DNA from 2 places in the Streptomyces sp. NPDC002386 genome. Region 2 is predicted to be linked to the other one. Evidence: riboswitches for the same ligand, from Rfam matches in the RefSeq annotation. Region 2 holds a riboswitch; the other holds the start of a gene.

Region 1 (15,808 bases), on a different contig from region 2:
CACGTGCCGGCTCCCCTCATCGTCGTCGTGGCCCCCTGGAGATCGCGGCGGAGCACGAACCGCTGGTAGGCGAGGGCGAAGACGAGGCAGATGCCGAACATGACCACGCTGATCGCGCTGGCGTAGCCGACCTGGTAGCGCTTGAAGCCGTACTGGAACATGGTCACGGCCATCGTCTCGGAGTGGTGGTCGGGGCCGCCCTGGGTGACGACCCACACCAGGTCGAAGAGCTGGATCGACCCGATGACGGACAGGAAGACGCTGATGCGCAGGGTGGGCGCGAGCAGCGGCAGGGTGACGTTGCGGAAGCGCTGCCAGGGCCCGGCGCCGTCGATCAGCGCCGCCTCGTTCAACTCGGCCGGGACCGACTGGAGTCCGGCCAGGTACAGCATCATGTGGAAGCCGAAGTACTTCCAGGTCATGACGAGGAAGATCGTGGCCATGACGTAGGAGGGATCGGCGAACCACTCACCGCCCAGCCCGTCGAGGCCGACGACGCCGAGGACGTGGTCGACGAGTCCGTCGTCGGGGGCGAAGATCATGCCGAACAGCACACCGGTGATGGCCTCGGACAGGACGTACGGCGCGAAGAACAGCATCCGGTACACCGCCCGGCCGCGCAGCCGCTGGTTGAGCAGCACCGCCATGGCGAGGGCGAAGGGCAGTTGCAGGGCGAGCGAGAGCACGACCAGGACCAGGCAGCGCCACAGGTCGCCCAGGAAGACCGGGTCCTGGAAGAGGCGGCTGAAGTTGTCCGCGCCCGTGTAGTCGGTGGGCATGCCGAACCCGCCCCAGCGGAAGAAGGCGGCGTACAGCGCGAACAGCATCGGCAGCAGCACCAGTCCGATGAAGAGCACCAGCGCGGGGAGCTGGAAGCCGACCGCGGTGAGCCAGTTCAGCGCGCGCCGCCGCGTCCGCCCGCGGACCGCGCTCGCGGCCGGGGGCGGACGGTCGACGGCCGGGCCGCTCCGCCGGTCGGGGAGATAGGTGGAGGTCATCGGCGGCTACTGCTCTTCCTTGGCCGTCTTGGTGATGGACTGCGCGACCTGCTCGGGCGACTTGGACCCGGCGATCAGCGCGGCGACGCTGTCGTTGACCTCCTGCCCGACGGCGGGCGCGTAGGCCTGGTCGAGGTAGAGCTGGAATCCGGTGGTGGCCTTCAACTGCGTCTGTACGGCCATGAGGTTGGCGTCGGTGAGCGCGCTCTCGGCGGCCGGGACGACCGGCAGCACCCCGGTTTTCCTGACCAGTTCACGGTCGGTGGTCTCGCTGGCGAAGAACTTCAGGAAGTCCACGGCGGCCTGCGGGGCGCCCTTGCGCAGCGCGTGCCCGCCGCCTCCGCCGAACACCTCGGTGATCTTCCCCTTGCCGCCCTCGACCTCGGGGAACGGGAAGAATCCGAGGTCCGCGCCGAGCCCCTTGCCCGCGTCCGCCTCCACGACCGGGGCCCACTGGCCCATGAGTTCCATCGCGGCCTTGCCGTTGCCGACGGTGGCCGCCTGTCCGCTCGGGGTGGAGTAGGCGGCTCCGAGGAAGCCTTTCTGGAACGGCTGGAGGGACACCAGTTCCTCGAGGTGCCGGCCCGCGTCGACGAAGTCGGCGCCGGTGAAGTCCTTGCTGTCGCCCGCCTTCTGCAGTGCCCCGGCACCCGCGGTGCGCATCGACAGGTACGCCCAGTAGTACATCCCGGGCCACTTCTCCTTGCCGGCGAGGGCGATCGGGGTGACACCGGCGGACTTCAGCTTCCGCACGGCGTCGAGGAAGCCGCTCCAGGTGGTGGGGGGCGCGGCGATCCCGGCCTTCCCGAAGAGCGCCTTGTTGTACCAGAACCCGATCATGCCGATGTCGAACGGGATGCCGTACACCTTGTCGTCCAGCAGGTAGGGCTGCCCGGCGACCGGCAGCAGTCCGTCGGCCCACGCCTTGGTGCCGTCGGTGAGGTCCTCGACCAGACCGGCGTCGACCTGCTGCTGGAGCACACCGCCGCCCCAGGTGTGGAAGATGTCCGGCAGCTTCCCCGAAGCGGTCAGCGCGGTCATCTTCGACTTGTAGGCGTCGTTCTCGAGCTGGACGATCTTCACCTTGACCTTGGGGTTCTGGGCCTCGAATTTTCTGGCGAGGCCGGCCCAGATGGTCTTGGTCGGCTCGGTGGTCGAGATGTTCCACCACTCGATCGTGGTCGTCCCCGAGGACGACCCTCCGTCCGAGTCGCCGCCGCAGCCGCTGAGTGCGGTCACCCCGAGGCCGGCGGCGACAGAGGCCGCCAGGAAGCCGCGGCGGGACAGTGCGGGGTCGCCCATCATGCGCTCCTTCGAAACTTTCGGAAGTGCTTCGGAGAGGTACCAGACGCGAAAAAGCCAGGCACACCGCAAGCGTTCATCGCACTCGGCAACTCCGGCGGCCCGAAACATTCGGATCAATTCCCGAACGTTCCGATCCGCGACTCTAGAAAGGCACGTGAAGAGCGTCAAGGTGTTGCGCACCGACCGACGGGCTCGTAGGAGAACCGGTCGAGGCCGCACGCCCCTCGGTGACGTACATGCCGAGGACACGACCGGTGAACCCGCCCGCCACTGCGGTGGACGGACAGCGGCCGTCGGGTTCGGCCGGCCGGACGGCCCATTCGGAAGTTCCGGCGGAGCAGGCGATGCTGTCGGGGCCGCGCGTTACGGGTCGCCCGGATGTCCATGCCCGGAGGCACGGGATGCCCCGGTGGCCGCGAGCTTCAGCCACCCGGGCCACCCGGGCCGCTCGGCCCCAGGGGCCCTCCGGGCGTTCGGCGGGGACGAGAAAGGTGCCCCCGGCGCCGACGGCGGTCGTGACGACGTGGAAGAGGAGTCGTCGCCCGCCCGGCAGACGCTCGGGTCCGGGTGGAAGCCGAGGATGACCGGGTCGTCGTACGTCCGCATCCACGCCTCACGGAATCCGGATGGCGGTGCGAAAGTTTCGAACCTGGCGCCGAATTTCACTGAGGCGGGCTTGCCCATAGAACCCGTACGGCTGGTCCCGTCGCGCGGTCGGGAGTGGGATGGAAGGGAGGCCCTGCACGCGGACCCGGCCGGGCGAGCCGGAGCCCGCGGCGATCCGTGAGGAACGGTGGAGTCATGTCCGGTTACGACACCTCGGCGGCGGCCCGCGTGGTGGTCGGCGTGAGCGGCTCCCTGGGCAGCGTCACGGCCCTGCGCCGGGCGGCCGCGCTGGCCCGCGGACTGAGAGCCGAACTATGGCCGGTGCTCGCCTGGGAGCCGCCCGGGGGCGACGCCACCGCGCGCCGCTCCCCCGCCGCCGCCCTGCTGGTGGAGGAGTGGCAGCGGCTGGCCAAGCAGCGGCTGGCCTCGGTGCTCGGCGAGATCTTCGGCGAGGAGGGGCCGGGGGTGCCGATGCGCGCGGTCATCGTGCGCGGCACCCCGGGCAGGGCGCTGGTGGCGACCGCCGACCGCGAGAGCGACCTGCTGGTGGTGGGCGCCGGCCGGCGGGGCCTGCAGCGGGCCTTCTCGGGCCGCGTCTGCCGGCACTGTGTCACCCATGCCCGCTGCCCGGTACTGGCGGTGCCTCCGTCGCCGCTCGCGTCGGAGCTGGTGGCCGTCCACCGGCGCAACGCGTGGCACCGGCGCATGGACACCAGGGATCTGTGAGGCCGGCTCACCCCTCACTGCGGCTGCGGATCCTCCTGCGCGGGAGCAGCATGGAGGGGTCGCACGAGATGACGCTGGGTGCCCGCCGCCCCCTGGTCCGCGGCCACCCCTCCCCTACCACCCCATACCCCTCCATCGGCCTCCGGCCTCCGCCTCTTGATGCTTCGCCCCCTCCCGCCGGTCCAGTCTTAACGCAAGATTGACGCCCTCCGCTCCTCGATCCAGGGGCCACGACGTCACTCTCTGCTTACGCTAGAGCCGCCGTCCGCGTGATGGCCGGAAACCACTGAGCCGCACACCTGGAGCACGCCGATGGCCACGACCGAGCACCCTCCTCCCAGTCGCCTGCGCGCCTGGATGCTGGAGGGGCTGTCCGACATGGGCAAGCACGGCGGCCACACCGGGCCCCACGCCGTCCCCGAGGCTCCGCACCGCGGTCAGCGCTGGTGGCGGGTGATGTGCCTGACGGGTGTCGACTACTTCTCGACCCTCGGCTACCAGCCGGGCATCGCCGCCCTCGCGGCGGGCCTGCTGTCACCGATCGCGACGATCGTGCTGGTGATCGTGACCCTGGCCGGCGCCCTGCCGGTGTACCGGCGGGTGGCCGAGGAGAGCCCGCACGGCGAGGGTTCCATCGCCATGCTGGAACGACTGCTGTCGTTCTGGAAGGGCAAGCTGTTCGTGCTGACCCTGCTGGGTTTCGCGGCCACCGACTTCCTGATCACCATCACCCTGTCCGCCGCCGACGCCTCCACCCACCTGGTCGAGAACCCGCACCTGAACAGCACGCTCCAGGGCCACCAGATGGTGATCACGCTGTTCCTGGTCGCCCTGCTCGGCGCGGTGTTCCTCAAGGGCTTCCTGGAGGCCATCGGCGTCGCCGTCGCCCTGGTCGGCATCTACCTCGGGCTCAACCTGGTCGTCGTGGTCGACGGACTCTGGCACGTCCTCACCGCCGAGCACGTGGTGGCCGACTGGAGCAGTGCTCTGACCGCGGAGCACGGCAACGTGTTCGTGATGATCGGCGTCGCCCTGATCGTCTTCCCCAAGCTCGCGCTGGGTCTGTCGGGCTTCGAGACCGGTGTGGCCGTCATGCCGCATGTCCAGGGCGAGCCGGGTGACACCGAGGAGCGGCCGGCCGGCCGGATCCGGGACACCAAGAAGCTGCTGACCACGGCGGCCCTGATCATGAGCTGCTTCCTGATCGCCACCAGCTTCATCACCACGCTGCTGATCCCGGAGAACGAGTTCGAGCCCGGCGGCCAGGCCAACGGCCGCGCCCTCGCGTACCTGGCGCACGAGTACCTGGGCGGAGCCTTCGGCACGGTCTACGACATCTCGACGATCGCGATCCTGTGGTTCGCGGGCGCGTCCGCGATGGCCGGACTGCTCAACCTGATGCCGCGCTATCTGCCCCGGTACGGCATGGCCCCGCACTGGGCCCGGGCGGTGCGCCCGATGGTCATCGTCTTCACCCTCGTCGCCTTCCTGGTCACCTGGATCTTCGACGCCAACGTGGACAAGCAGGGCGGCGCCTACGCCACCGGCGTGCTGGTGCTGATCAGCTCCGCCGCGATCGCGGTGACCATCGCCGCGCGCAGGGCAGGGCAGCACCGCTGGAGCATCGCCTTCGCGGTCATCTCGGTGGTGTTCCTCTACACGACCGTCGTGAACGTCATCGAACGCCCGGACGGTGTGAAGATCGGCGCCTGCTTCATCGCCGGCATCATCCTCGTCTCCTTCCTGTCCCGGCTGGCCCGCGCCTTCGAGCTGCGCGTGACGAGCGTGGCGATGGACCCGATGGCGGAGCGCTTCGTCAGGGACATGGCCAGCCGCAAGATGCGGTTCATCGCGAACCAGCCCGACGGCCGGGACAAGGCCGAGTACCGCGCCAAGGTCGAGCAGATCCGGGCCGACAACGACATGCCGGAACAGGAGGACTTCGTCTTCGTCGAGGTGACCGTCACCGACCCCTCCGAGTTCGAGGCGGGCCTGACCGTGCGCGGCGAGGTCCTGCACAACCGCTACCGCGTCCTGACCGTGGAGTCCTCCTCCATCCCCAACGCCCTCGCCGCGCTCCTCCTGCACATACGCGACGTCACCGGCTGCACCCCGCACATCTACTTCGAGTGGACCGAGGGCAACCCGTTCGCGAACTTCCTGCGGTTCTTCCTCTTCGGACAGGGCGAGGTCGCCCCCGTCACCCGCGAGGTCCTGCGCGAGGCGGAGCCGGACCGCACGCGACGCCCGCGCGTGCACACGGGCTGAGGGGCACCGCCGGCGGTGCCGGGAAGGCCCCGGGGCCGCCATGCCCCACCACCGCTTCAGGCGCCCCTGCCGGGGCCACCGTCACACAATGAAGCCATATCGCGTTGTACCCAACGGCCAACCCCATGTCCTTGGTTCCCCGGTGATGGCCCTATCGTGACCGGCATGCAGTCCTACACCATCGGCCAGGCCGCGCGGCTGCTCGGCGTGAGCCCGGACACCGCCCGTCGCTGGGCGGACGCCGGCCGGGTGGCGACCCATCGCGACGAGGCCGGGCGGCGGCTCATCGACGGCAAGGACCTCGCCGCGTTCTCGGTCGAACTGGCCGGATCGGGCGGCGGCGAGGAGGACGCGCCCTACACCTCCGTCCGCAACGCCTTCCCCGGCATCGTCACCGCCATCAAGCTCGGCGACGTCGCCGCCCAGGTGGAGATCCAGGCGGGCCCCCACCGGCTGGTGTCGCTGCTGACCCGGGAGGCTGTGGAGGAACTGGGCCTGGAAGTGGGGGTGGAGGCCACCGCGCGCGTGAAGTCCACCAACGTGCACATCGACCGGGTCTGACCGGTCCCCACCGCGGGCGCCCGGCCCCTCGCCGTCACCCGGTGTGCGCGTGACCGGCCCGAGCCGGCCTCGGCCTGCCGCAGTCGTATCCCCCGTCGACCCTGATCGCCGTGATGCCGCTGACGTGCCGGGCCCCGCAGCGGTCCTGCGGCAGCACCAACTGGGGGCCGGCCGCGTCCAGCGGCATGCCGTCGATCGTGACCGCGAGCAGCACGGCCGCCCCGGCGAAGTCGGGGTCGATCTCCGCCCAGGACAGCACGGCGTGGTGACCGTCCTTCCCGGTGACGGCGATCAGGAAGCGCAGCCTGTCCTTGCGCCGGACCGGGTCGAACGCCGGACCGGCGTCGGCCAGGACGTCGTACAGGCGCGGGCCGCCGAACCGGTGGCGCTGGACGCCGCTGGTGGCGCATTCGAAGCTGACCGCCACGCGGTGCTGCGGCAGGCCGAGCAGATCCGGCACGGTCAGCCTGCCGGGGCGCGACAGATCACCGGTCAGGGCGAGTTCCGCGAGCGTCACCTGCGACCACCTCCCGGATGACGGTACCCGGCCGCCACCCCCGTACAAACGCACATGCCAGTCCATCAGCGAAACCGTCTCGCTCATGCGATGAGACAGCAGACTTACACCTGGCAGATGCGGCAGTATCATCGGCGCACGGCCGGTCCGCGGCCGTGGCAGGGCGCGACAGTTCGTTCGAGGACTCGAGGAGTAGATCCGTGATGACCCGTTCCGTGCGCCGGACCCGGCGGATGCTGCAGCTGGCCGGTGCGGGAGCCGCCGCCCTGATATCGCTCAGCGCCTGCTCCTCGTCCTCCGACGACTCGCCGGCCGGCTCGTCGGACACCTCGGGCTCCGCGTCCCCGAAGCTGTCCGGCTCGGTCACCGTGTTCGCCGCGGCCTCCCTGAAGGAGAGCTTCACGACCCTGGGCGAGGAGTTCGAGAAGCAGCACCCCGGAACCAGGGTCAGCTTCAACTTCGGTGGCAGCGACACGCTCGCCGCGAGCATCACCAGCGGAGCGCCGGCCGATGTGTTCGCCGCCGCCAGCCCCAAGACCATGGCGATCGTGACGGACAGGAAGGACGCCGTGGGCACCCCGGCGACCTTCGTCCGCAACCGGCTGGAGATCGCCACCCTGCCCGGCAACCCCGGCAAGGTGTCCTCCCTCAAGGACCTCACCGAGTCCGGTCTCAAGGTCGTGCTGTGCGACCGGACGGTGCCGTGCGGCGCCGCCGCCCAGAAGGCCCTGGACGCGGGCGGGCTCAAGCTGACCCCGGTCTCCTACGAGCAGGACGTCAGGAGCGCCCTGACCAAGGTGGAGCTGAAGGAGGCCGACGCCGCCGTGGTCTACCGGACCGATGTGAAGGCGGCGGGTGACAAGGTGGAGGGCGTGGAGTTCCCCGAGTCGGCCAAGGCCGTCAACGACTACCCGATCGCCCTGCTGAGGAACGCGGACAACGCCCCGGCGGCCAAGGCGTTCATCGCGCTGGTGCGGTCCGCCGAGGGCCGGCGGGTCCTGGGCGGGGCGGGGTTCCTCGAGCCGTGACCTCGCCCGCCAAGCTCGGCAGCACGGCCGGCCCCCGTACGGGCGGGCCGCGGCGCCGACGCGCGCGCGGGGTACCGCTGCCGCTGCTGGTGCCCGGTGTCGTGGCCCTCGCGTTCCTGCTGCTGCCCCTTCTCGCGCTGCTGCTCCGCGCCCCCTGGGGCAGCCTGCCCGATCAGCTGACCAGCGCCGAGGTATGGCAGGCACTCCGGCTGTCCCTGGTCACCGCCACGGCGGCGACCGGGGTCAGTCTGGTGCTGGGCGTGCCGCTGGCCTGGCTGCTGGCGCGCACCGACTTTCCCGGCCGCCGTCTCGTGCGGGCCCTGGTCACCCTGCCGCTGGTCCTGCCCCCGGTGGTGGGCGGCGTGGCCCTGCTGCTCGCCCTCGGCCGCAACGGCGTGGTCGGCAAGTGGCTGGACGCGTGGTTCGGGATCACCCTGCCCTTCACCACCGCCGGGGTCGTGATCGCGGAGGCGTTCGTCGCGATGCCGTTCCTGGTCATCAGTGTCGAGGGCACCCTGCGCGCCGCCGACCCGCGCTTCGAGGAGGCGGCGGCCACGCTCGGCGCCTCGCGGTTCACCGCGTTCCGCCGGGTCACCCTGCCGCTGATCGCCCCCGGTGTCGCCGCCGGAGCGGTGCTGGCGTGGGCCCGCGCGCTCGGCGAGTTCGGGGCGACGATCACCTTCGCGGGCAATTTCCCCGGCCGTACCCAGACCATGCCGCTGGCCGTCTACCTGGCCCTGCAGAACGACCCGGAGGCGGCCATCTCCCTGAGCCTGGTCCTGCTGGCCGTGTCGATCGCGGTGCTGGCCGGACTGCGGGACCGATGGCTGACCGGGACCTGAGGGCACGATGGTGAGGGAGGACCGGATGAGGAAGGGAGGCGAGGCGGGCATGGCGGGCGAGTTGAGGACGGAGGCCGGCCCCGCGTGGGTGCCGACGGCGGACCCGGCCCCCGCGAGCAGGACCGGCGCCCCCGTCGAGGCCGGTCCGAGGACCGCCGGCGAGCAGGGGCTCGACGCCCACCTCGTCGTGGACCGGGACGGTTTCCGGCTCGACGTGGCGCTGACCGCGGCCCCGGGCGACGTCATCGCGCTGCTGGGCCCGAACGGCGCCGGCAAGAGCACCGCCCTGCGTGCCCTCGCGGGACTGCTCCCGCTCACCGGCGGCCACCTGCGGCTGGACGGCACCTCACTGGAGCGCACCCCGCCCGAGTCCCGCCCGGTCGGCGTCGTCTTCCAGGACTACCTCCTCTTCCCCCACCTTTCCGCGCTGGACAACGTTGCGTTCGGGCCGCGCTGCCAGGGCGCCGGCAAGGCCGAGGCGCGGGCGCAGGCGGCCGCCTGGCTGGACCGTATGGGACTCGCCGGGCACGCCTCGGCCAAGCCCCGCCGGCTGTCCGGCGGCCAGGCCCAGCGCGTCGCGCTCGCCCGCGCCCTGGCCACCCGGCCCCGGCTGCTGCTCCTGGACGAACCGCTCGCCGCGCTGGACGCGCGCACCCGGCTGGAGGTCCGCGCCCGGCTCCGCCGCCATCTCGCCGAGTTCGAGGCCGTCGCCGTTCTGGTCACGCACGACCCGCTGGACGCCATGGTGCTCGCGGACCGGCTGGTGGTCGTCGAGCACGGCCACGTCGTGCAGCACGGCACCCCCTCGGAGATCGCCCGCAGGCCGCGCACCGACTACATCGCCCGGCTGGTCGGCCTCAACCTCTACCGCGGACAGGCCGGGGGGCACACCGTGCGGCTCGACGCGGGCCCCTCGGTGACGACCACGGAGGACCTGTCCGGTCCCGTCTTCGTGGCCTTCCCGCCCGCCGCCGTCACCCTCTTCCGGGACCGGCCCACCGGTGCCAGCGCCCGCAACCTGTGGCGCTGCGAGGTCGCGGGGCTGGAGACGCACGGCGACCAGATCCGCGCCGATCTCAGCGGCGAGCTCCCCCTCGCCGCCGACCTCACCACGGTCGCCGCCGCCGAGCTGGACCTGCATCCCGGTGCATCGGTCTGGGCGACAGTGAAGGCGACGCAGACCCACGCATACCCGGCCTGACCGGCCGGGCGCCCTACGGTGGGTGCTCATGACACTGAGCATCCGCAACCAGCTCCCCGGCAGCGTGACCGAGATCCACCATGGCGAGGTCATGGCGATCGTCAAGGTGCGGCTGGACGGCGGCCAGGAGCTGACGGCCGCCATCACCCTGGAGGCCGCCGAGCAACTCGGTCTCGCCCCCGGCACCGCCGTCCGCGCCCTGGTGAAGTCGACCGAGGTCTCCCTGTCGACCAGCGGGATCGAGGGGCTGTCGATCCGCAACCAGCTCCCCGGTGCGATCACCCGTCTCACCCGGGGCGAGGTCATGGCCTCCGTGAAGGTGTCCGTGGCCGGCGGTGAGCTGACCGCGGTGATCACCAGGGACGCGGCCGAGGACCTCGGCCTCTTCGTGGGTTCCGACGTGGTCGCCCTGATCAAGGCGACCGAGGTGTCGCTGGACACGGCCTGAAAGGCGCGCGGACCGGTGTGCACCGCCCGGAGGCCGGGGGCGCGCAGACGTGGGAGCCCCGCCCGGACCACGGGCGGGGCTCCCACGTACGGCTCGCTCAGTCCTCGTACGCGTCCAGCGGCGGGCAGGAGCACACCAGGTTGCGGTCACCGAAGGCCTGGTCGATACGGCGCACCGGCGGCCAGTACTTGTCCGCGACCGCGACACCGCCCGGGAAGACGGCCTCCTCGCGGCTGTAGGCGTGGTCCCAGTCCGCGCCGAGCGCCCGCGCGGTGTGCGGCGCGTTGCGCAGCGGGTTGTCCTCCGCGGGCCACACGCCGGAGCCGACCTTCTCGATCTCCGCACGGATGGCGATCATCGCGTCGCAGAACCGGTCCAGCTCCGCGAGGTCCTCGGACTCGGTCGGCTCGATCATCAGGGTGCCGGCCACCGGGAAGGACATGGTCGGCGCGTGGAAGCCGTAGTCGATGAGCCGCTTGGCGACGTCGTCCACGCTCACGCCGGTCGCCTTGGTCAGCGGACGCAGGTCGATGATGCACTCGTGCGCCACCAGGCCGCCGGGGCCGTTGTAGAGCACCGGGTAGTGCGGCTCGAGGCGCTTGGCGACGTAGTTGGCGGAGAGCACGGCGACCTGGGTGGCGCGCTTGAGCCCCTCGCCGCCCATCAGGCGGACGTACGCCCACGAGATCGGCAGGATGCCCGCGCTCCCCCACGGCGCGGCGGAGATCGGGCCCACGCCGGTCTCGGGGCCGGCCGCCGGCTGCAGCGGGTGGTTCGGCAGGTACGGCGCCAGGTGCGAGCGGACTGCCACCGGGCCGACGCCGGGACCGCCGCCGCCGTGCGGGATGCAGAACGTCTTGTGCAGGTTCAGGTGCGAGACGTCGCCGCCGAAGTGACCCGGCTTGGCGAGGCCGACCAGGGCGTTCAGGTTGGCGCCGTCGACGTACACCTGGCCGCCGGCGTCGTGGACCTGGGCGCAGATGTCGGCGACGTGCTCCTCGAACACACCGTGCGTCGACGGGTAGGTGATCATCAGCACGGCCAGCTCGTCGCGGTGCTGCTCGATCTTCGCCCGCAGGTCGGCGACGTCGATCTCGCCGTCCTCGGCGGTCTTGACGACGACGACCTTCATGCCGGCCATCACCGCGCTGGCCGCGTTGGTGCCGTGCGCGGAGGACGGGATGAGGCAGACGGTGCGCTGATCGTCACCGTTGGCGCGGTGGTAGCCGCGCACGGCCAGCAGACCGGCCAGCTCGCCCTGCGAACCGGCGTTCGGCTGCAGTGAGACCTTGTCGTAGCCGGTGACCTCGGCGAGACGGTCCTCCAGCTCGCGGATGAGCGTGAGGTAGCCCTCGGCCTGCTCGGCGGGCGCGAAGGGGTGCATCTGGCCGAACTCGGGCCAGGTGACCGGCTCCATCTCGGTGGTCGCGTTGAGCTTCATGGTGCAGGAGCCCAGCGGGATCATGCCGCGGTCGAGCGCGTAGTCACGGTCGGCGAGCCGGCGCAGGTAGCGCAGCATCGCGGTCTCGGAGCGGTGCTCGTGGAAGACCGGGTGGGTGAGGTAGTCGTCGGTGCGCAGCAGGGCCTCGGGCAGGGCCTCGCCGGCCGCCGCGTCCAGCGCCTCGATGTCGCCGTCGACGCCGAAGGCGGCGAAGACGGCCTCCACCTGCGCCCGGTTGGTGGTCTCGTCGCAGGCGAGGGAGACGAGGTCGGCGTCGACGAGACGCAGGTTGACGCCGCCGGCCCGGGCGGCGGCCGTGACCTCGGCGGCCCTGCCGGGCACACGCGCGGTGAGGGTGTCGAAGTAGGCGCCGTGCACGATCTCGACACCGCCCGCCTTCAGGCCCTCGGCGAGGATCGTGGCGTAGCGGTGGGTGCGGCGGGCGATGGTCCGCAGCCCCTCGGGACCGTGGTAGACGGCGTACATGCCGGCCATCACGGCGAGCAGCACCTGGGCGGTGCAGATGTTGCTGGTGGCCTTCTCGCGGCGGATGTGCTGCTCGCGGGTCTGCAGCGCGAGGCGGTAGGCCTTGTGCCCGTCGGCGTCGACGGACACGCCGACGAGACGGCCGGGCAGGCTGCGCGCGAACTTCTCGTGCACCGCCATGTAGCCCGCGTGCGGCCCGCCGAAGCCCATCGGCACGCCGAAGCGCTGGGTGGTGCCGACGGCGATGTCCGCGCCCAGCTCACCCGGCGAGGTCAGCAGGGTGAGCGCGAGCAGGTCGGCCGCGACGGTGACGAGGGCGCCCAGCTCGTGCGCCTGGTCGATGAGCGGCTTGATGTCACGGACGGCACCGGAGGCGCCCGGGTACTGGACCAGCACGCCGTTGATCTCGCGCTCGGCGATCTCCGCCGGGATGCCGTCGGAGAGGTCGGCGACGACGACCTCGACACCGGTCGGCTCGGCGCGGGTCTCGATGACGGCGACGGTCTGCGGCAGGGCGTCCGCGTCGATCAGGAACAGGCCCTTCTTGTTCCTGCCCATGCGCCGGGACAGCGCCATGGCCTCGGCGGCCGCGGTGCCTTCGTCGAGCAGGGAGGCGCCCGACGTCGGCAGCCCGGTGAGCTCGGCGACCATGGTCTGGAAGTTCAGCAGGGCCTCGAGCCGTCCCTGGGAGATCTCCGGCTGGTACGGCGTGTAGGCCGTGTACCAGGCCGGGTTCTCCATGACGTTGCGCAGGACGACCGGCGGGGTGAAGGTGCCGTAGTAGCCGAGGCCGATCATGGAGCCGAGGACCTGGTTGCGGTCGGCGAGCGAGCGCAGCTCGGCGAGCACCTCGGCCTCGGTGCGGGCGCCCGGCAGGTCCAGGGCGTCGGCGTTCTTGATCACGTCCGGGACCGCGGCGGCGGTCAGTTCGTCGAGCGAGCCGTAGCCGACGTGCGCGAGCATCTTGGCCCGCGCCTCCTGGTCGGGCCCGATGTGGCGCTGCTCGAAGGGGATACCCGCTTCGAGCTCGGAGAGCGGGGTGCGATGGGCGGTCATTGCGGAGGCCTCCTGGTCTGACGCGACCTTCGAGGGGCACCCCGGTACGGATACCCCGACGGCCTCCCCCTCTGTCATCTCGACCTGAGAGCTTCACCGGCGGCCCGTGGGCGCCGGCTTTCACCGTCGGTGAGGGCGGACGCCGTCGACATCCGCCCTGCTTTCCAGAGTGACCTCGTCCGTGCGGTACGTGAGCCTGAGAGATTCCGGGGAGGATTTGCTCCTTCGGCGCCTCCGAGGGTGGTCGGAGGACTCTCCCGCACGGGGTCAGCAGCCGCTGTCAGCCTACCAGCGAGGTCAACGCCCGGGCCTTCGAGTGGCCGCCTCACTGATTGTGCTCTTTCGTAGTGCTTACGGATGAGTTGCGACCACGTGGAGGGAGAGGGACCGTGCAGACCGACATCGATCCGCGCAACCTGATCGGCCGCAAGGCGTTCGACCGCACCGGTACCAAGATCGGCACCATCGACGAGGTGTACCTCGACGACGCCACCGGTGTGCCGGAGTGGGCGGCCATACGCACCGGTCTCTTCTCCCGGGACGCCTTCGTCCCCCTGGAACCCAGCGAGATCGTCGAGGGCGCCCTGCGGGTCCCCTTCGACCGTGCGCTCATCAAGGACGCTCCCGACTTCGGCGTGGGCCGCCACCTCTCCCCCGAGCAGGAACTCCAGCTCTACCACCACTACGGCCTCGACGTGGCGGCGCCCTCCCCGCTCGCGGACCGCGACTTCGGCAAGCTGGCGGGCACCGAGGAACCCTGAGCCCGCTTCGCAGGCGACCCCGCGGGGCACACGGAACCCCGCGAGCGGCCAGGGCAGCCGCGTGCCGCGGTTGCCCCTACCGATCGGCGTCGACGGCACCCGGCGGGCGCGACGGCGGATCCGCGTCGGGCACCGGTGGCAGCGGAGCCGTATCCAGCACCAGCGGCAGCGGATCCGCCGGTTCCAGCGCGGGATCCTCGACGCCGAACGTCCGCACGCGCCCCGGCTCCGACTGAGGCGTCTCGAAACGCACGGTCACCCGGCCCAGGCCGCTCCCCTGCACCCAGCCGTGGCCCAGCTCGGCGTGGTGCACGTCCTGCCCGGCACGCCACTGCCGACCGACGGGCTCCGGCCGCTCCGGCACGGACTCGGCCACGGCCTCCTCCGGCACATGTGCCTCCGACGACGGCTGCGCCGCCTGGGCGAACAGGTCCTCCTGGGTGTAGTCGGCGAGCCCGGTGACTCCCACCCCGAGCAGCCGTACCCCGCCCGTGGTGTCCACGGAGTCCAGCAGCCGCTCCGCCGCCTCCCGGATCACCGCGGGGTCGTCCGTGGGCCCTCTGAGCGTCTCGGACCGGGTCAGCGTCGAGAAGTCGTACCTGCGGACCTTCAGCACGATGGTCCGCCCCGACAGCCCGGCCCCGCGCAGCCGGCCCACGCACCGCTCGGCGAGCCGCCGCACCTCGATGCCGACCCGCAGCCGGTCGTGGATGTCCACGTCGTAGGTGTCCTCCACCGACACCGACTTGGCCTCCCGCTCGGCGACCACGGGCCGGTCGTCGCGGGCCAGCGCCATCGCGTACAGCGCGTGGCCGTGCGCCTTGCCGAGCAGCCGTACGAGTTCGTCCTCGCCCGCCTCCGCCAACTCCTCGACCGTGGCGATCCCGGCCCGCCGCAGATGGTCCCCGGTCGCCGGGCCCACCCCGGGCAGGGTCCGCACCGGCATCGGCCCGAGCAGGGCCCGCTCGGTACCGGGTTCGACGAGGACGAGGCCGTCGGGCTTGGCCTCCTCCGAGGCGATCTTCGCGAGCATCTTGGAGGCGGCGAGTCCCACGGACCCGGTGAGCCCGGTGACCGCCCGTATGTCGGTGCGCAGCTTCGTCCCCACCCGGCGTGCCGACTCCGCGTCCCAGGCCGCCTCCCGGGCCTCGAGGTCGACGAAGGCCTCGTCCAGGCTCAGCGGCTCCACCAGCGGTGACAGCTCCCGCAGCAGCGCCATCACCTGGTCGCTCACCGACCGGTAGAGGCTGAAGCGGGGCACCAGGTACGCGGCGTTAGGCGCCAGCCGGCGCGCCTGGGCCATCGGCATCGCCGAGTGCACCCCGAACACCCGCGCCTCGTACGAGGCGGTGGCCACCACGCCACGCGGCCCGAGTCCGCCCACGACCACGGCCTTGCCCCGCAGGCTCGGCTTGGACGCCTGCTCCACCGAGGCGTAGAAGGCATCCATGTCGAGATGCAGGATCGTGGGCGCGTTTCTCACATGACCGATGCTGCACCACACCACTGACAACGCGGGTGCGCGGCCCGTCGGGTGCGGTGCGGCTCACCGGGGCGTGCTCAG
Region 2 (15,808 bases):
CAGCACGGTGGAGGCGATGTCGCCGCGGATCGGGCCGCCCTCGGCGGTCTGCACCGAGACCTTGTCGATCGCGTACTGCACGGCCTTGCGGCACTCGACCTTGTCGAACGGCTTCACCTTGGTGTTGATCGCCATGTAGACGAGACGACCACCGTAGGTGTTGTCCGTGCCGGCCTTCTTCGCCGTGTCGGTGAGGACCTTGGCCTGCGTGGAGGCCTGGACACCGGTACCGGCCAGGTCGATGGCGTCACCGGCCATGACGTCCTGGTCGATGGTCTCCGGGTTGACCTTCAGCTTGACGACGATCTTCTCGGGGAGCTGCTTGCGCAGCGGGTCCGTCTTCGCGTCCCAGTTCTCGTTGCGCACGAGCACGGCCTGCTTGCCGTCCTCGTAGCTCTGGAACTTGTACGAGCCCGACGACACGATGTGCTTGACGTAGTCGACGCCCTTGTCCTTGGACTGGGGCACCGGCGCGGTCTGCGGGGCGGCGACGAGGTAGTCGAACTCCTGGAACGCCTGGTTCAGGTGGAAGACGATCGTGGTGTCGTCCGGCGTCTCGATGGAGGACAGGCCCTTGCCGCTCTTGTCCTTGTAGGGGCCCTTGTACTTGTCGCCCTTGGCCATGAACTGCTGGAAGTAGTTCGGGCCGAGCGAGAGCACGTCACGCGCGAAGTTGGAGCGCTCGACGGCGTACTTGACGTCCTTCGAGGTGATCGGCGAGCCGTCCTCGTACTTCAGGCCCGAACGCAGCTTGTACGTCCAGGTCTTGCCGCCGTCGCTCGGGACGCCCTTGCTCGCGGCGAGGTCCGGGACGAGGGTGTTGCCCTTCTCGCCGGCGCCGGGCTGGAACGTCATCAGCGGGCGGGCGTAGAGCCGGCTGAGGTTGTACATGTACGCGTAGTACGTGTTGCCGGGGTCGAAGGAGTCCGGCACGTCGGACAGCTCGTAGGTGACCGTGCCGCCCTTCTTGTCGGAGGCGTTGACCACACCCTTGGTCGCGGCGTTGGCCCCGGCGGACGAGCCGTTGTTGTCCTTGTTGTCATCGGCCTTGCTGCAACCTGCAACGAGCAGGCTGGCGGAGCCGATGGCCGCGATAGCGGCCAGCGCTGACCTTCGCATGATGGGCGCTTTCCCCTCCATAGTCGGAAACTTTTCGGGCTCTCGGGCGGTCGCAGGCGTCAGCGACTGCGCGGGTCGAGAGCGTCGCGGAGACCGTCGCCCAGCAGATTGAACGCCAGGACGGTCACGAAGATGGCGAGACCGGGCACGATCATGTACTGGGGATCGACCTGGTAGTAGGTGACCGCTTCGCGGAGCATGCCGCCCCAGGAGGCCTGCGGGGGCTGGATGCCGACACCGAGGAAGCTCAGGGACGCCTCGAAGAGGATGTTGGTCGGGATGAGCAGCGTCGAGTAGACGATGATCGGGCCGACCAGGTTCGGCATCAGCTCCCGGAACAGGATGTACGGGCCCTTGGCGCCCATGCCGCGGGAGGCGTCCACGAACTCGCGCTCACGCAGGGCGAGGGTCTGGCCGCGCACGATCCGGCCCAGGTAGGGCCAGTTGAAGAAGCCGATGACGAAGATCAGCACGCTCAGGTGGAGCGGGAGCCCGTTGAGGCCGAACGCGCCGCCCTGCAGCGTGGCGGAGATCGCGATGGCGAACAGCAGGAGGGGGAAGGCGAGGAAGGTGTCCATCAGGCGGCTGATGATGTTGTCCACCCGGCCGCCGTAGTAGCCCGCGACGACACCCATGATGGCGCCGATCACGTTGGACAGGACCGTGGCGCCGAAGGCGACCACCAGCGACACCCAGGAGCCCTCCAGGACGCGGGTGGCGATGTCCCGGCCGAACTTCGGGTCCACACCGAGCGGGTGGTCCGCGCTCATACCGCCCCAACTGCCCTTGGGCAGCGAGGTGTCGGGGGTGATCAGGTCCTGGTGGAAGGCGTTCGGGTCGAGTCCGAGCAGGGCCTGCAGGGGCCGGGAGAGGACGGCCAGCGCGATGAGGAGGACGACGATGACGCCACCCGCGACGGCGACCTTGTCCCTCTTGAATCTCGACCAGGCGATCTGTCCAAGGGAACGACCCTCGATCCGCCCCTTACCGGCACCCTCGAGCACAGCTTCCGGCTGTGCCTCGGCTGCCGCTCCGGTGGTCTCGATCGGTGCGGTCACAGTGACCCGACCCCTCTCGCCGGTGGTGACCGGCCTGCGCCTGCCGCGGTTTGCGGCTTTGTCGACTTGCCTCGATCGCGAGTTTCGACCTCACGTCTGAATCGCGAGTCTTCAGCTTCTCCGCGATCACCCGCCAGAGCTGGCGGGGAAAGTATGCGCAACCGTGATGCAGTCCAGGGGATTCCGTTATCCGATCACGGGGTAACGGCCACCGGACGGGGGGCACTTGGGACAGAACGGTGCTTCTGCTCCAAACGGACGAATCGCCGCTCTTCTACGCGCGGAGAAGTCCGTCTCGCACACGAATTCTCCACCACCGTCCAAGTGGCGGACTGCCCGGGCCGGTTGCTCAGTAGCCCCCGTGGACCGGCGGGTAGCCGTAGCCGGGAGCCGGCGCCTGGGGCTGCGGCGGTCCCTGCGGCTGCGGCTGGGGAACGGCCGCGTGGGCGTCGCGATCGTAGAACGGGCGTGCGTTGGCCCGCATCCACAGCACCACCGGGTCGTAGTCGTCGGTCATCGCGACGGTCGACACCGGCAGTCCCTCGGGGACCGCGCCGACGGACTGCTGCATCATCGCGCGCACCGAGTCGACGGCGGCGGGCGAGGTGTCGCGCACGTCCAGGCCGATGGCGAGATACGGCGCGCCGAGCGCGGGCTGCACCCAGGCGCGGCGCAGCGAGCGCAGGGCCGGGGTGCGGTGGGCGTTCTGCACGAGCAGGGCGTAGAACTGCGCCACGTCGATGCCGGGTTCCGACAGCCGCAGGGGGCCGGCGGGCTGGCGGTCCAGACCGGTGGCGATGCGGCGCAGGTCCGGCCAGGGGACGCCGACGCCGCCGCCCGGGGCGTGCGGGTTGAGCCAGAGACCGTAGTGGTCGGGGAAGAGGGTGCGGGCCACGTCGAGCCCGTCGACCACCTCGTAGGAGCGGTTCCAGCCACTCGCCGAGAGCTCCTGCGCGGAGGTCACACAGGGGGCGTAGCCGAAGCCGTCGACCTCCATGTTCCCGTACTGGGCGTCCGGGGAGCCGGCCTGGCCGTGCCAGAGCAGCATCCAGATCTGGCCGGAGGAGGGGGTGGCGAGGGCGCGCAGCAGTGCCTCGTAGGCGTCGTAGCGGCCGGGGGTGACCTGGCGCAGCATGTGCTCGACGCTGCCGCTTGGGCTCGCGCTCACCTGTCTTACCGCCCCTTCGATTCATGCCCCGTGTTCGGGGACAGCTTATGCGCCCCACGGCCAGGGGCCCTGTGTTCGTGCGCGGGCGCGGGTCGGTGGGGCTGATCGCGCCCGGCGGCGGAGCCGCCGGCCGGCACCGCCCCGCGCCTGCCGGACCCGCTGCCACCGGGCCCGCCGGTCAGTGGCCGTACTGGTAGAAGGGCCGGACGTTGGATTTGAGCCAGGTGGCCACCGGGTCGTCCGTGACGTCCAGGAGGACGAGGTTGACCTGCCACTTGACCGGGGCCTTGCCCAGGGCGCGGCCCAGGGCCTCCAGGGGAAGGGCCCGCAGGTCGCCCTCCCACTGGGAGAGTTCCACGCCCACGAACATCACCGGCTCGGCCGTCTCCACGGCGGCGAGGCAGCGGCGGGCCGCGACGACCACGCCGGTGCCGGCGAACTCGGCGGAGGCGGCGGCGAGGAAGTCGACCGGGTCCTCCTGCCAGTCCGGCTCGAAGAGGCGGACCCGGCCGCCGGTGGCCGGGCCGTCCAGCGGGGTGCTGCCGGTGCGGCAGAGTTCGGCCACCGCCTCGGGCGGCAGCGGCAGGCCCACCACCCCGTCGGGGTTCACGAGGATGCCGGCCTGCGGGGGCAGACCGCGGGCGAACTCCACCGCCGGGGCGACGGTGTACGACATGTGGGAGCCGGCGGCCAGGCGGAGCTGCTCCTCGGAGCTGAAGACCGGGACGTACACCTGGCCCTCGATCTCCGTGGTGGGCAGGTCCAGCGGGCCGCTGTGCGGGCCGCCGCCGTTGGGCAGCGGGATCCACAGCAGGCTGCGGCCCAGCACCTCGGCGATCCGGCCGCCCGCGCCGGGTATGCCGAGGGAGGCCGAGAGCACCTCCTCCAGTTCGTTGCCGGGCCAACCGCCGTGCGGGTGGGGGTGCGTCCGTGCCGGAAAGTCCGCGGGAAGGTCCGCCGCCGAGAAGTCCATCTGCCTGCCGCCTGCTGGGAACCACTGCTGTGGTGCAAAAGGCTAGCGGTTACCCGGGACGGCGCTCAGTCGGATCGGCCGGTGAAGCCGATCCGGCGCAGCACCTCGGCGGCGTCCCGGTCCAGCAGCACCGCCGAGCCGCAGCCGGCGGGCAGTTCGCCCCGCTCCACCCCGTGCAGCAGACGGGCCGCCGTACGGCGGTGGCGGCGGAAGGCGTAGCGGGAGACGCCGCGCCCGCGCTCGCGCTGGCCCGCGCGGGCGGTCTCCGCGGTGACGTCGAGCAGGAGCAGGTGCAGGGTGCCGCCGCGGCGCCGGGCCGCGCGGGCCAGCCAGCCGCGCACCCAGGCCTGGGTGCCGCAGTCGTGCACGACGACCCCCTCGCCGGTGCCGAGGGCGCGGCGCAGCCCGGCGTAGTGGGCGAGCCGGACCAGGGGGCGGTAGAGCGCGTAGGGGAGGAAGCGGGGGACGCGGGCGTCCCAGCGGTCGCGGGTGTCCTGGGAGTCGATGCGGTGGCCGGGGACCGCGCGGTGCATCAGGGTGGACTTGCCGCTGCCGGGCAGTCCGGTGATCACCACCAGGTCGCGGGGGCCGAAGAGCAGGTCGTGCGGGCTGCGCCCGGCGCGCTCGCGCAGGTCGCGGACGACCGGGGCGGGACGGTCGGCGCAGCGCTGGCGGGCCGGGGCGGAGGGCTGCTTCGGCACCGTGAGACCGGTGGTGGCGGCGTAGGCCGTGGTCCTGTTCACCGTCATCGTCCTCCCCTTGTGGGCTCGGAGACCCTTTGCCCATCGAATGTAAAGAGAAGGTAATGCGCAGGTCCAGCGGTTGGGTGCGCGTACTGCCACAGCTCGGTTACGGATGCGGGCCCTGACGGGGCGGGGCGCGGCGTGCAATGATGTGCGCGCCAACTGCATACCGGCCGTTTGAATCCGCGCGGGAGAGTTCCCAGCCAGCTCCGCTGGGACGCCGAAGGAGCAAGTCCCTCCCTTGAATCTCTCAGGCCCCGTTACCGCGCGGGCGAGGCACATCTGAAAAGCGGGCCGCTGCGACAGTGGCTCCACCCAAGGTGCAAGCCGTGACCACTCCTCGCGAGGATCATGGCGAACCTCTCAGGTTCCGATGACAGATGGGGAGGAACGATCCTCGCCTGTCATACCTGCCCTGGGAGACGACCGACCGATGAGCAGTACCGAACCCAACGGACCGCGCCGTACCGCGCTCGACGCCCTGCACCGCTCGCTCGGCGCGACGATGACCGACTTCGCCGGCTGGGACATGCCGCTGCGCTACGGGTCCGAGCGCGACGAGCACCTCGCGGTGCGGACCAAGGCCGGTCTCTTCGACCTCTCCCACATGGGCGAGATCACCGTGACCGGGCCGCAGGCGGCCGCCCTGCTGAACCACGCGCTGGTGGGCAACATCGCCTCGGTCGGTGTCGGCCGCGCCCGCTATACCATGATCTGCCAGGCCGACGGCGGCATCCTGGACGACCTGATCGTCTACCGGCTGGCCGAGCACGAGTACATGGTCGTCGCCAACGCCTCCAACGCCCAGGTGGTGCTGGACGCGCTGACCGAGCGCGCCGCGGGCTTCGACGCCGAGGTGCGCGACGACCGGGACGCCTACGCGCTGCTCGCGGTCCAGGGCCCCGAGTCCCCCGGCATCCTGAAGTCGCTGACCGACGCCGACCTGGACGGCCTGAAGTACTACGCGGGCCTGCCCGGCACCGTCGCCGGCGTCCCCGCGCTGATCGCGCGCACGGGCTACACCGGTGAGGACGGCTTCGAGCTGTTCGTGAAGCCGGAGCACGCGGTGGAGCTGTGGCAGGCGCTGACCAAGGCGGGCGAGGGCGCCGGTCTGGTGCCGTGCGGCCTGTCCTGCCGGGACACCCTGCGCCTGGAGGCGGGCATGCCGCTGTACGGGCACGAGCTGACCACCTCCCTGACCCCCTTCGACGCCGGGCTCGGCCGGGTGGTGAAGTTCGAGAAGGAGGGCGACTTCGTGGGCCGCGAGGCGCTGGCCGAGGCCGCCGCCAGGGCCGAGCAGAACCCGCCGCGGGTGCTCGTCGGCCTGATCGCCGAGGGCCGCCGGGTGCCGCGCGCCGGATACCCCGTCGTCGCGGGCGGCTCGGTGATCGGTGAGGTCACCTCCGGTGCCCCCTCCCCCACCCTGGGCAGGCCGATCGCGATGGCGTACGTCGACGCGGCGCACGCGGCGCCGGGCGCCGAGGGTGTCGGCGTGGACATCCGGGGCAGCCACGAGCCGTACGAGGTCGTGGCGCTCCCCTTCTACAAGCGTCAGAAGTAGACACTGGGCGCGGTCCGTCCACCGGACGTGACCCTGCGCACATCCCCGCTGCTCAGCAGCAGGTCCAGCAGTCCCCCATTCATCAGCACTCCCGCGCGTACAGGAGAATTCAGGCCATGAGCAATCCCCAGCAGCTGCGCTACAGCAAGGAGCACGAGTGGCTGTCGGCCGCCGAGGACGGCGTCTCGACGGTCGGCATCACGGAGTTCGCGGCCAACGCGCTCGGCGACGTGGTCTACGCCCAGCTCCCCGAGGTCGGTGCCACGGTGTCCGCGGGTGAGACCTGCGGCGAGCTGGAGTCGACCAAGTCGGTCTCGGACCTGTACTCCCCGGTCACCGGTGAGATCACCGAGGTCAACGAGGACGTCGTCAACGACCCGTCGCTGGTGAACTCGGCCCCCTTCGAGGGCGGCTGGCTGTTCAAGGTGCGCGTCACCGAGGAGCCGGCCGACCTGCTCTCCGCCGACGAGTACACCGCCCAGAACGCCGGCTGAGGAGTCGTAGCCGTATGACTGTCCTGAACACGTCCCTGCACGAGCTGGACCCGGAGATCGCCGCCGCGGTCGACGCCGAGCTGAACCGCCAGCAGTCGACGCTGGAGATGATCGCCTCGGAGAACTTCGCGCCGCTCGCGGTGATGGAGGCCCAGGGCTCGGTGCTGACCAACAAGTACGCGGAGGGCTACCCGGGCCGCCGCTACTACGGCGGCTGCGAGCACGTCGACGTCGCCGAGCAGATCGCCATCGACCGGATCAAGGAGCTGTTCGGCGCCGAGTACGCCAACGTCCAGCCCCACTCCGGCGCCTCCGCCAACCAGGCGGCGCTGTTCGCCCTCGCCCAGCCCGGGGACACCATTCTCGGCCTGGACCTGGCGCACGGCGGCCACCTCACCCACGGGATGCGGCTGAACTTCTCCGGCAAGCAGTTCGACGTGGTCGCCTACCACGTGGACGAGGCGGGCCTGGTCGACATGGCCGAGGTCGAGCGGCTGGCCAAGGAGCACCGCCCGAAGGTGATCATCGCCGGCTGGTCGGCGTACCCGCGTCAGCTCGACTTCGCCGAGTTCCGCCGGATCGCCGACGAGGTCGAGGCGTACCTGTGGGTCGACATGGCGCACTTCGCCGGCCTGGTCGCGGCGGGTCTGCACCCGAACCCGGTCGAGTACGCGGACGTGGTCACCTCCACGACCCACAAGACCCTCGGCGGCCCGCGCGGCGGCATCATCCTGGCGAAGAAGGCCTTCGCCAAGAAGCTGAACTCGTCCGTCTTCCCGGGCTTCCAGGGCGGTCCCCTGGAGCACGTGATCGCGGCCAAGGCGGTCTCCTTCAAGGTCGCCGCCTCGGAGGAGTTCAAGGAGCGCCAGCGCCGTACGGTGGAGGGTGCCCGCATCCTCGCCGAGCGGCTCACCGCCGCCGACGCCCGCGAGGCCGGGGTCAACGTGCTGTCCGGCGGTACGGACGTGCACCTGATCCTGGTGGACCTGCGGGAGTCCGAGCTCGACGGGCAGCAGGCCGAGGACCGCCTCCACGAGGTCGGCATCACGGTCAACCGCAACGCCGTCCCGAACGACCCGCGTCCCCCGATGGTGACCTCGGGTCTGCGCATCGGTACGCCGGCCCTGGCGACCCGGGGCTTCACGGCCGAGGACTTCGCCGAGGTCGCGGACGTGATCGCCGAGGCCCTGAAGGCGCCCGCCCCGTTCGAGGGCGCCGGCGTGGCGGCCCTGAAGGCCCGGGTCGAGGCCCTGGCCGACAAGCACCCGCTGTACCCGGGTCTGAACAAGTAAGTCCGTTTCACCGGGCACCGCGCACACTGGAAGGTGTGCGCGGTGCCGCACCCGCACCACCCCGTATTGAGGAGTTTCCGTGGCCATCTCGGTCTTCGACCTGTTCTCGATCGGCATCGGCCCGTCCAGCTCCCACACGGTCGGTCCGATGCGCGCGGCGCGCATGTTCGCCCGCCGGCTGCGCAACGAGGACCTGCTGGACGCCGTCGCCTCCGTGCGCTGCGAGCTGTACGGCTCGCTCGGCGCGACCGGCCACGGCCACGGCACCCCGAAGGCGGTGCTGCTCGGTCTGGAGGGCGCCTCGCCCCGCACGGTGGACGTGGAGTCGGCCGACGAACGGGTGGAGGGGATCAGGCGGTCGGGCCGGATCTCGCTGCTCGGCGAGCACGAGATCGCCTTCTCCTTCGACGACGACCTGGTCCTGCACCGCCGCAAGGCGCTGCCCTACCACGCCAACGGCATGACGGTGTGGGCCTTCGACGCGGCCGGCACGGAGCTGCTCTCCAAGACGTACTACTCGGTCGGCGGCGGCTTCGTCGTGGACGAGGACGCGGTCGGCGCGGACCGCATCGTGCTGGACGACACGGTCCTGAAGTACCCGTTCCGCACCGGTGACGAGCTGCTGCGCCTGACCCGGGAGACGGGTCTGTCGATCTCCTCCCTGATGCTGGAGAACGAGCGCGCCTGGCGCACCGAGGACGAGATCCGGGCGGGCCTGCTGGAGATCTGGCGGGTCATGCGCGAGTGCGTGCGGCGGGGCATGTCCCGGGAGGGCATCCTGCCCGGCGGTCTGAAGGTGCGCCGCCGCGCGGCCGTCTCGGCCCGCCAGCTGCGCGCCGAGGGCGACCCGCTCGCGCACGCGATGGAGTGGATCACCCTCTACGCGATGGCGGTGAACGAGGAGAACGCGGCCGGCGGCCGCGTGGTCACCGCTCCGACGAACGGCGCGGCGGGCATCATCCCGGCGGTCCTGCACTACTACATCAACTTCGTGCCGGGCGCCGACGAGGACGGCGTGGTCCGCTTCCTCCTCGCGGCCGGCGCCATCGGCATGCTCTTCAAGGAGAACGCCTCCATCTCCGGCGCCGAGGTCGGCTGCCAGGGCGAGGTCGGCTCCGCCTGCTCGATGGCCGCGGGCGCCCTCGCCGAGGTGCTGGGCGGCAGCCCCGAGCAGGTGGAGAACGCGGCCGAGATCGGCATGGAGCACAACCTCGGCCTGACCTGCGACCCCGTGGGCGGCCTGGTCCAGATCCCCTGCATCGAGCGCAACGGCATGGCCGCGGTGAAGGCGGTCACCGCGGCGAAGATGGCGATGCGCGGCGACGGCTCGCACAAGGTGTCCCTGGACAAGGTCATCAAGACGATGAAGGACACCGGCGCCGACATGTCGGTGAAGTACAAGGAGACGGCCCGGGGCGGGCTGGCGGTGAACATCATCGAGTGCTGAGCGGCACCCCGCGTCACGCGGGGCGCCGCCGGAGCCGAGGCGCGGAGAGCGGGAGGCGGGCCGGGGCTCCGCCTCCCCTCGCCGTGCCGCGGGTGATCAGCCGGTCGTCAGGGTGACGTCGTCGACGACGAAGCTGGTCTGCAGGCTGGAGTCCTCGGAGCCCGTGAAGGCCAGCGTGATCTGCTGGCCGATGTACTGGCTCAGGTCCAGCGTGCGCTCGGTGTACCCCGTGGCCGCGTTGGCGTTGGAGTACGTCTGCTTCGCGGTCCCGTTGACCTTGACCTGGAAGGTGTCGTACGCCGTGGAGCCCGACTCGCCGGTGTCGATGTGCAGCCAGTACTTCAGGGTCGCCCTGGTGCAGCCGGCCGGGATCGTCACGGTCTGGCTGACCGTGTCGGTGGCCGTGGAGCCGTAGCCAGCCAGCCACGCGTACCGGGTGCCGGAGTGCGCGGACTGGCCGCTGAACGCGCCGATCGAGCCGGTGTCCCCGGTCCACGGCGAAGTGCCGCTCTCGAAGCCGCCGTTGGAGACCGCCTGGGAGGCCGTGCAGCCGCCGGAGCCGGTGACGGTCAGCGTGTACTGCGCGGTGTGCGTGGTGGAGCCGGCGCCGCTGATGGTGAGGTTGTACGTACCCGGCGCCACGGAGGAACCGACGGTGACCGTCGCCGTGGACGAGCCGCCGGAGGTCACCGAGGCCGGACTGAAGGAGACCGTGACCCCGGCGGGGGCGCCCGAGGCGGAGAGGCTGACGGTCTGGGCCGAGCCGTTGGTCGTGGCGGTGGACACGGTGGTGCTCAGCGAGGTGCCCGGGGCGGTGCTGCCCGTGGCGGGGCTCGCCGAGAGGGAGAAGTCGTCGGCCGGGACGGTCGCCGAGACCGCCTGGGACCACAGGGTGTAGGCGACGCCGTCGGCGCTGCGGTTCAGTCCGGTGGCGTTGATGTTGGCGGTGGTGTCGCAGGAGGAGTGGTAGCAGCTGTCGTACGCGGCGTTCGCCGTGCCGCCCCACTTGGCCGCCTGCGCCGAGGTCTTGCGGGCGCTCGCACCCATGGCGTAGCCGGAGGTGGGGATGCCGTAGTTCTCGAAGGAGTAGTCGTCGGAACGGCCCGCGCCCTCGGTGTTCTCCTCGGGCTGCAGGTTCAGCGAGTCCCAGTACGCCTTCATCGGGGCGGCGGCCGCGGAGGTGATGTGGTTGATGAAGTAGCCGCCGTTGCGCGAGGCGACCATGTCGAAGTTGTAGTAGGCCTTGATCGCCGAGCGCTGGGCGGAGGTCAGTGAACGGACGTAGAAGTCCGAGCCGTTGAGGCCCTGCTCCTCGTCCGTCCACCAGCCGAAGCGGACGCGGGCCGCCATCGACGGGTTGGTCTCGGCGAGTTTCAGCGCGACCTCCAGGAGGGTGGCGCTGCCGGAGCCGTTGTCGTTGATGCCGGGTCCGGCGGAGACGCTGTCGAGGTGCGAGCCGAACATGTACACCTTCGACGCGTCGCCGTGCGGCCACTCGGCGATCAGGTTGGGTCCGGCGCCGCTGGTGCAGCCGGAGGTGCAGGCCTGCTCGGTGACCGTGTAACCGGCCGCCTGGAGCTTGCCCTTCACGTAGGCGACCGAGTCGCGGTAGCCCTGGGTGGTCGATCTGCGGTTGCCGCCGTTGCGGGTCGCTATGGCGTTCAGCTCGGTCAGGTGCGCCTGGACCTTGGTGACGTCGATGTCGGGCGCGGCCGCGAGGGTGGCCGGAGCGGCCGCGGTGATGGTGCCCTCGGAGGCCGGCGCGGCGCTCGCGGGGAGCGCCACCAGGCCCAGTGCGGCGGCCAGGGTGACACCGGTCAGGGACAGGCCGGTCGGGGAGATTCTTCGAAGCACCGTGTCTCCTTTGTGGGGTGGGAGGAAACGGGAGGCGGGGCGTGGTGGTGCCGCGCCTCCCGGCCGATGCGGGTGGGGGTGGGGACCCGGGTGAGCGGTCCCGCACTGCGTATTGAGCATGCGCATGCCAAGTACAGGTCAAGCCTCGCCGTGCGGAACCGGCCGGATCCAGAGGTCCGCGCCGGCTCCTCGACGGCTCCCGGTGCGAGGTGGATCGGGGAGGCGCACCGGGGGTCACGAGGATTTGGGCGGGCGGCGACGAGGTTAACCGCCGTACGGTCCGTCCGCTCCTGTCCGTTTCCGGCACGTCCGCTTCCGGCCAGTGCGGCCGCCGGGCCGGTCCGTCCGCGCGACGTCCCTGGCCTCCCCCGGGACGGGCCCGTATCGTGCGCGCATGCCTGCGGCGCAGAACCCTTCGCACGACCGGCCGCCGACCGCCGCCGAGGCGCGGGCGGCCTACCTGGCCGCGGCCGGGCGGATCACGGCGACGGGGGCCCGGGACGCCGCCGCCGAACGGGAGGAACTGCGGGGCCTGTCCCCCGAGCTGACCCGGTGGCTCGCCGACCGGTGGCTCCTCGCCCCCGGCGGTGAGCGGCTGAGCACCCCGGACCGGGCCCTGCGGCACATCGTCTCGGAGCACGGGCGCCGGCTGCGGGAGACGGCCGAGAGGGCCGGCCGGGACGCCGAGGCGCTGGACGACGTGCTGTCCCTGCTGACGGCCCCGCGGTTCGACGCCCGGGAAGCGGTGGAGACCGAGTACTTCGCGGACCGGGAGCACACCCGCAAGCGGCTGGCGGAACTGGACGCGCTCAGCCGGGAGGAGTTCCTCGCGATGCGCAACTCCTTCCCCGACGCGCAGGTCCTCGACGCCAGCCTCGCAGGAGACCTGGACATGCTGGCGAACGGCGTCCGGATGCGCATGCTGACGTCCCAGCAGGCGGTCCGCTCACAGGCGCCCGCCCGCTACCTGAACGCGCTGGCCGACGCCGGGGCCGAGGTGCGGGTCGCCCCGACGGTGCCGCTGCACATGAACATCCTGGACCGGGCGATCGTCATCATCGGGGCGGGACCCGGGCCGCAGGGCGAGGGCGGCGACGTCATCCTGCACAGCACGCCCGTCGCCCGGTGCTTCTGCGCGGTCTTCACCCACGCCTGGGACCTCGCCCGGCCGCACACCGAGAGCCGGCCCGGACGCGGGCGCGCCGGCTGCGAACTGTCCGCGCAGGAACGCGAGGTGCTGGCGCTGCTGGCCACCGGCGCCAAGGACGAGACCATCGCCCGCCGGCTGGCCTGCTCGGACCGCACCCTGCGCCGCCTGATGAACCAGATCATGGAGAAACTCGGCACCTCCAGCCGCTTCGAGGCCGGAGTGACCGCGGCCCGCCTGGGTCTGGTGAACTGACCGGAAGCCGGCGGGCCGGGACGGTGCGGCCCGGCCGCGGCCGGGCACCCGCCCGCCTGCCGCACGCGGTGATGATGTTCCTCCAGGGGCTACCCCTCGGTAACCGCCCGCTTCTACGCTTCCGCCAACTTGACCGCGAGACAAGGGAGTTGACGGATGCGCGGAGTCAGACGGGTGGTGGCGTCCGTGGGGGCCGCCGCGATGCTGGCGGTGGGAGCGGGCCACGCGGCGGCGGAGGCGCCCAGGTTCTCCGACGTCACGGCGATCGGGACGCACAACGCGTACGAGAAGGACAAGTACGCGTACTTCGCGCAGGCGCTGGACTCGGGGGCCTCGCTGCTGGAACTGGACGTGTACGTCGACAGCCTGAGCCACCGGTGGCGGGTCAGCCACAGCAACCCGCTCGGCAACGACAACAACTGCGAGGCCGCGAAGAACCCGGACGAGCTGTACGGCAAGAGCCGCAACCAGGACCTCGGCGGCTGCCTGGACAACATCGCCGCCTGGAACCGGCTCCACCCCGACCATCCGCCGATCGTCTTCAAGGTGGAGATGAAGGTGGGCTTCAACGACCGGGCCGGGATGGGCCCCGACGAGTTCGACACCCTGGTGTCGGGCAGGCTCGGCGGCAGCGTCTACCGGCCGGCCGACCTGCTGGGCGGCACCCACTCCACCCTCGACGCGGCCGCCAGGGCCGACGCCTGGCCCTCCCGGGACGCCATGCGGGGCAAGTTCCTGTTCGAACTGATCCCGGGCACGGTGGAGCAGTCCAACCCGTTCGACCACTACTGGACGGACAAGGAGTACGGCGACCATCTGCGGGACCTGTCCGCGGCCGGCCGGATCTCCGCGGCCCAGGCGTTCCCGGCGGTCCTCGGCGCCGAGAACGGCGATCCGCGCGCCGGCCGGTACGACGCCTCGATCCGGCCCTGGTTCGTGTTCTTCGACGGGGACGCGGCGACCTACGTGGACAAGGGCTACGACACCTCGTTCTACGCCGCGAACCACTACATCCTGATCACCACGGGCGCCGACGGAGTGTCACCCGCGATCTCCTCGACCGACCCCACGGAGGCCGAAGTCGCCGCCCGCCTCGCCCTGCTGGCCAGGAACCACGCCAGCGTCATCACCTCCGACTGGGCCGCCGAGCCGGCCTCGGTACTGGGCTCGGTGACGACCCGGGGCTGATCCGGCACGGCGTGCGAGACCCGCGCCGAGGGGGCCGCCGGCGACGGCGGCCAAGGGCGCGGGACGGATCTCTCGTGCCGGACGGGGCATATATGAGTCGACTCCTGTAACCCCACGGCACCCCAGGGGGGTCCCCCCATGCTGCACGGCATCGACGTGAGCGCGTACCAGTCCTCGTCCTACGGCACGGACGGCCTCTCCTTCGTCTTCATCAAGGCGACGGAGGGTCGTTCGTACGTCAACCCCCGGCTCTCCGCGCAGACCAAGCACGGCCGCGACGCGGGGCTGGTCGTCGGCTACTACCACTTCCTGTGGCCGGGACACATCACCGCCCAGGCCGAGTACTTCGTCCGGCACGCCCCGGAGAAGGCGGGTGAACTGCTCGCCGTCGACTGGGAGACCACCAGCGAGGGCAACCACGCGAGCAACGCCGAGAAGGACCTGTTCATCCGGACGGTGAAGCAACTGCGCCCGCACAACAGGGTGCTGCTGTACACCAACCGCGACTACTGGCTGAACAAGGACCGCACCTCCTATGCCGGCGACGGCCTGTGGATCGCCGACTACGTGAGCGCGGGGCACCCCCGCATCAAGGCCAAGTGGCGCTTCCACCAGTACAGCAGCGAGCCCCACGACAAGGACGTGGCCGCCTTCGCGGACAAGGCGGCCCTGCGGAAGTGGGCCACGCCCTGACGACGCCGTCGGCGGGTCAGCCGCGGAAGGCCGCCGGCCGTTCCGGGGAGGCCTTGGAAAGGGCCTCGCGGACCGCGTCGGCGCCCGCCCGCAGGCCGTAGACCGGGGTGTCCGGCTGCTGGCGCCAGGAGTCGTCGATGCCGCCCGCGTCGACCGTGTCGAAGCCGAGCTCGTCGATGAGGTCGCGGACGATCCGCTTGGCGGCCTCGTCGTCACCGGCGACCGGCAGCGCCATCCGCTCGGGGTCGCCGGCCGGGCGGGGGCGGTCCAGGATGTCCTGGGCGTAGGTGCCGTTGAACGCCTTGACCACGGGGTGCCGGAGGTGCCGCTCGGTCCAGCGGCTCTCGGTCAGGCCCTCGTCCTCGATCCCGGCGATCCGGCCGTCGCGCTGCTGCGGGTAGTAGTTGCCGGTGTCGATCACGGCCACCCCCTCGGCGGCGCCGGACAGCAGGCCGGAAGGGAGTCCGGGGACCGCCTTCAGGGGGACGGTGACCACGACGACCTCGGCGCCCTCCGCGGCCTCCTCGGCCCGCACCGCCGTCGCGCCGGTCTCCTCGGCCAGGGCCTTCAGGGTCTCGGGTCCCCGCGAGTTGGCCACGGACACGTCGTGCCCGAGTGCGGTGAGCCGCCGGGTCAGATTGCCGCCGATGTTGCCCGCGCCGATGATGCCGATCTTCATGACAGACCTTCCCAGTCCATGCATGTGCATGCTTCTGACCTGGGCGACAACCACGCGCGGCGCCGGGCTATTCCGGCCGTTACGGCGAATGGGGGTACGCGGGCGCCGGGGCCCGGCGGAAGTCGTGACGGAGGGGG

What was found. A riboswitch is a leader RNA that binds a small molecule or an ion and turns the genes downstream of it on or off. The one in region 2 is predicted to bind glycine.
Region 1: linked by a shared signal. The riboswitch ahead of gcvP (aminomethyl-transferring glycine dehydrogenase) and the one ahead of gcvT (glycine cleavage system aminomethyltransferase GcvT) in region 2 are both predicted to bind glycine.

The regions. Positions count from the first base shown of each region.
Region 1 covers NZ_JBSFBX010000027.1:10,004-25,811, forward strand. Annotated here, with positions in the region: gene ACWCPN_RS34185 (carbohydrate ABC transporter permease) at 1-998, opposite strand, end outside; gene ACWCPN_RS34190 (extracellular solute-binding protein) at 1,005-2,300, opposite strand; gene ACWCPN_RS34195 (universal stress protein) at 3,105-3,635, shown strand; gene ACWCPN_RS34200 (amino acid transporter) at 3,948-5,903, shown strand; gene ACWCPN_RS34205 (TOBE domain-containing protein) at 6,069-6,464, shown strand; gene ACWCPN_RS34210 (molybdopterin-dependent oxidoreductase) at 6,499-6,981, opposite strand; gene modA (molybdate ABC transporter substrate-binding protein) at 7,185-8,009, shown strand; gene ACWCPN_RS34220 (ABC transporter permease) at 8,006-8,851, shown strand; gene ACWCPN_RS34225 (ABC transporter ATP-binding protein) at 8,901-10,052, shown strand; gene ACWCPN_RS34230 (TOBE domain-containing protein) at 10,081-10,500, shown strand; gene gcvP (aminomethyl-transferring glycine dehydrogenase) at 10,598-13,483, opposite strand; glycine riboswitch at 13,658-13,753, opposite strand; gene ACWCPN_RS34240 (PRC-barrel domain-containing protein) at 13,873-14,244, shown strand; gene ACWCPN_RS34245 (DNA polymerase IV) at 14,321-15,727, opposite strand; gene ACWCPN_RS34250 (MerR family transcriptional regulator) at 15,805-15,808, opposite strand, start outside.
Region 2 covers NZ_JBSFBX010000009.1:32,245-48,052, reverse strand. Annotated here, with positions in the region: gene ACWCPN_RS19255 (ABC transporter substrate-binding protein) at 1-1,119, opposite strand, end outside; gene ACWCPN_RS19250 (ABC transporter permease) at 1,179-2,177, opposite strand; gene ACWCPN_RS19245 (enhanced serine sensitivity protein SseB C-terminal domain-containing protein) at 2,527-3,312, opposite strand; gene ACWCPN_RS19240 (enhanced serine sensitivity protein SseB) at 3,524-4,318, opposite strand; gene ACWCPN_RS19235 (AAA family ATPase) at 4,384-5,061, opposite strand; glycine riboswitch at 5,240-5,337, shown strand; glycine riboswitch at 5,338-5,451, shown strand; gene gcvT (glycine cleavage system aminomethyltransferase GcvT) at 5,495-6,622, shown strand; gene gcvH (glycine cleavage system protein GcvH) at 6,739-7,116, shown strand; gene glyA (serine hydroxymethyltransferase) at 7,131-8,408, shown strand; gene ACWCPN_RS19215 (L-serine ammonia-lyase) at 8,488-9,855, shown strand; gene ACWCPN_RS19210 (M28 family peptidase) at 9,952-11,709, opposite strand; gene ACWCPN_RS19205 (LuxR C-terminal-related transcriptional regulator) at 12,104-13,111, shown strand; gene ACWCPN_RS19200 (phosphatidylinositol-specific phospholipase C domain-containing protein) at 13,268-14,299, shown strand; gene ACWCPN_RS19195 (GH25 family lysozyme) at 14,438-14,992, shown strand; gene ACWCPN_RS19190 (NADPH-dependent F420 reductase) at 15,009-15,695, opposite strand.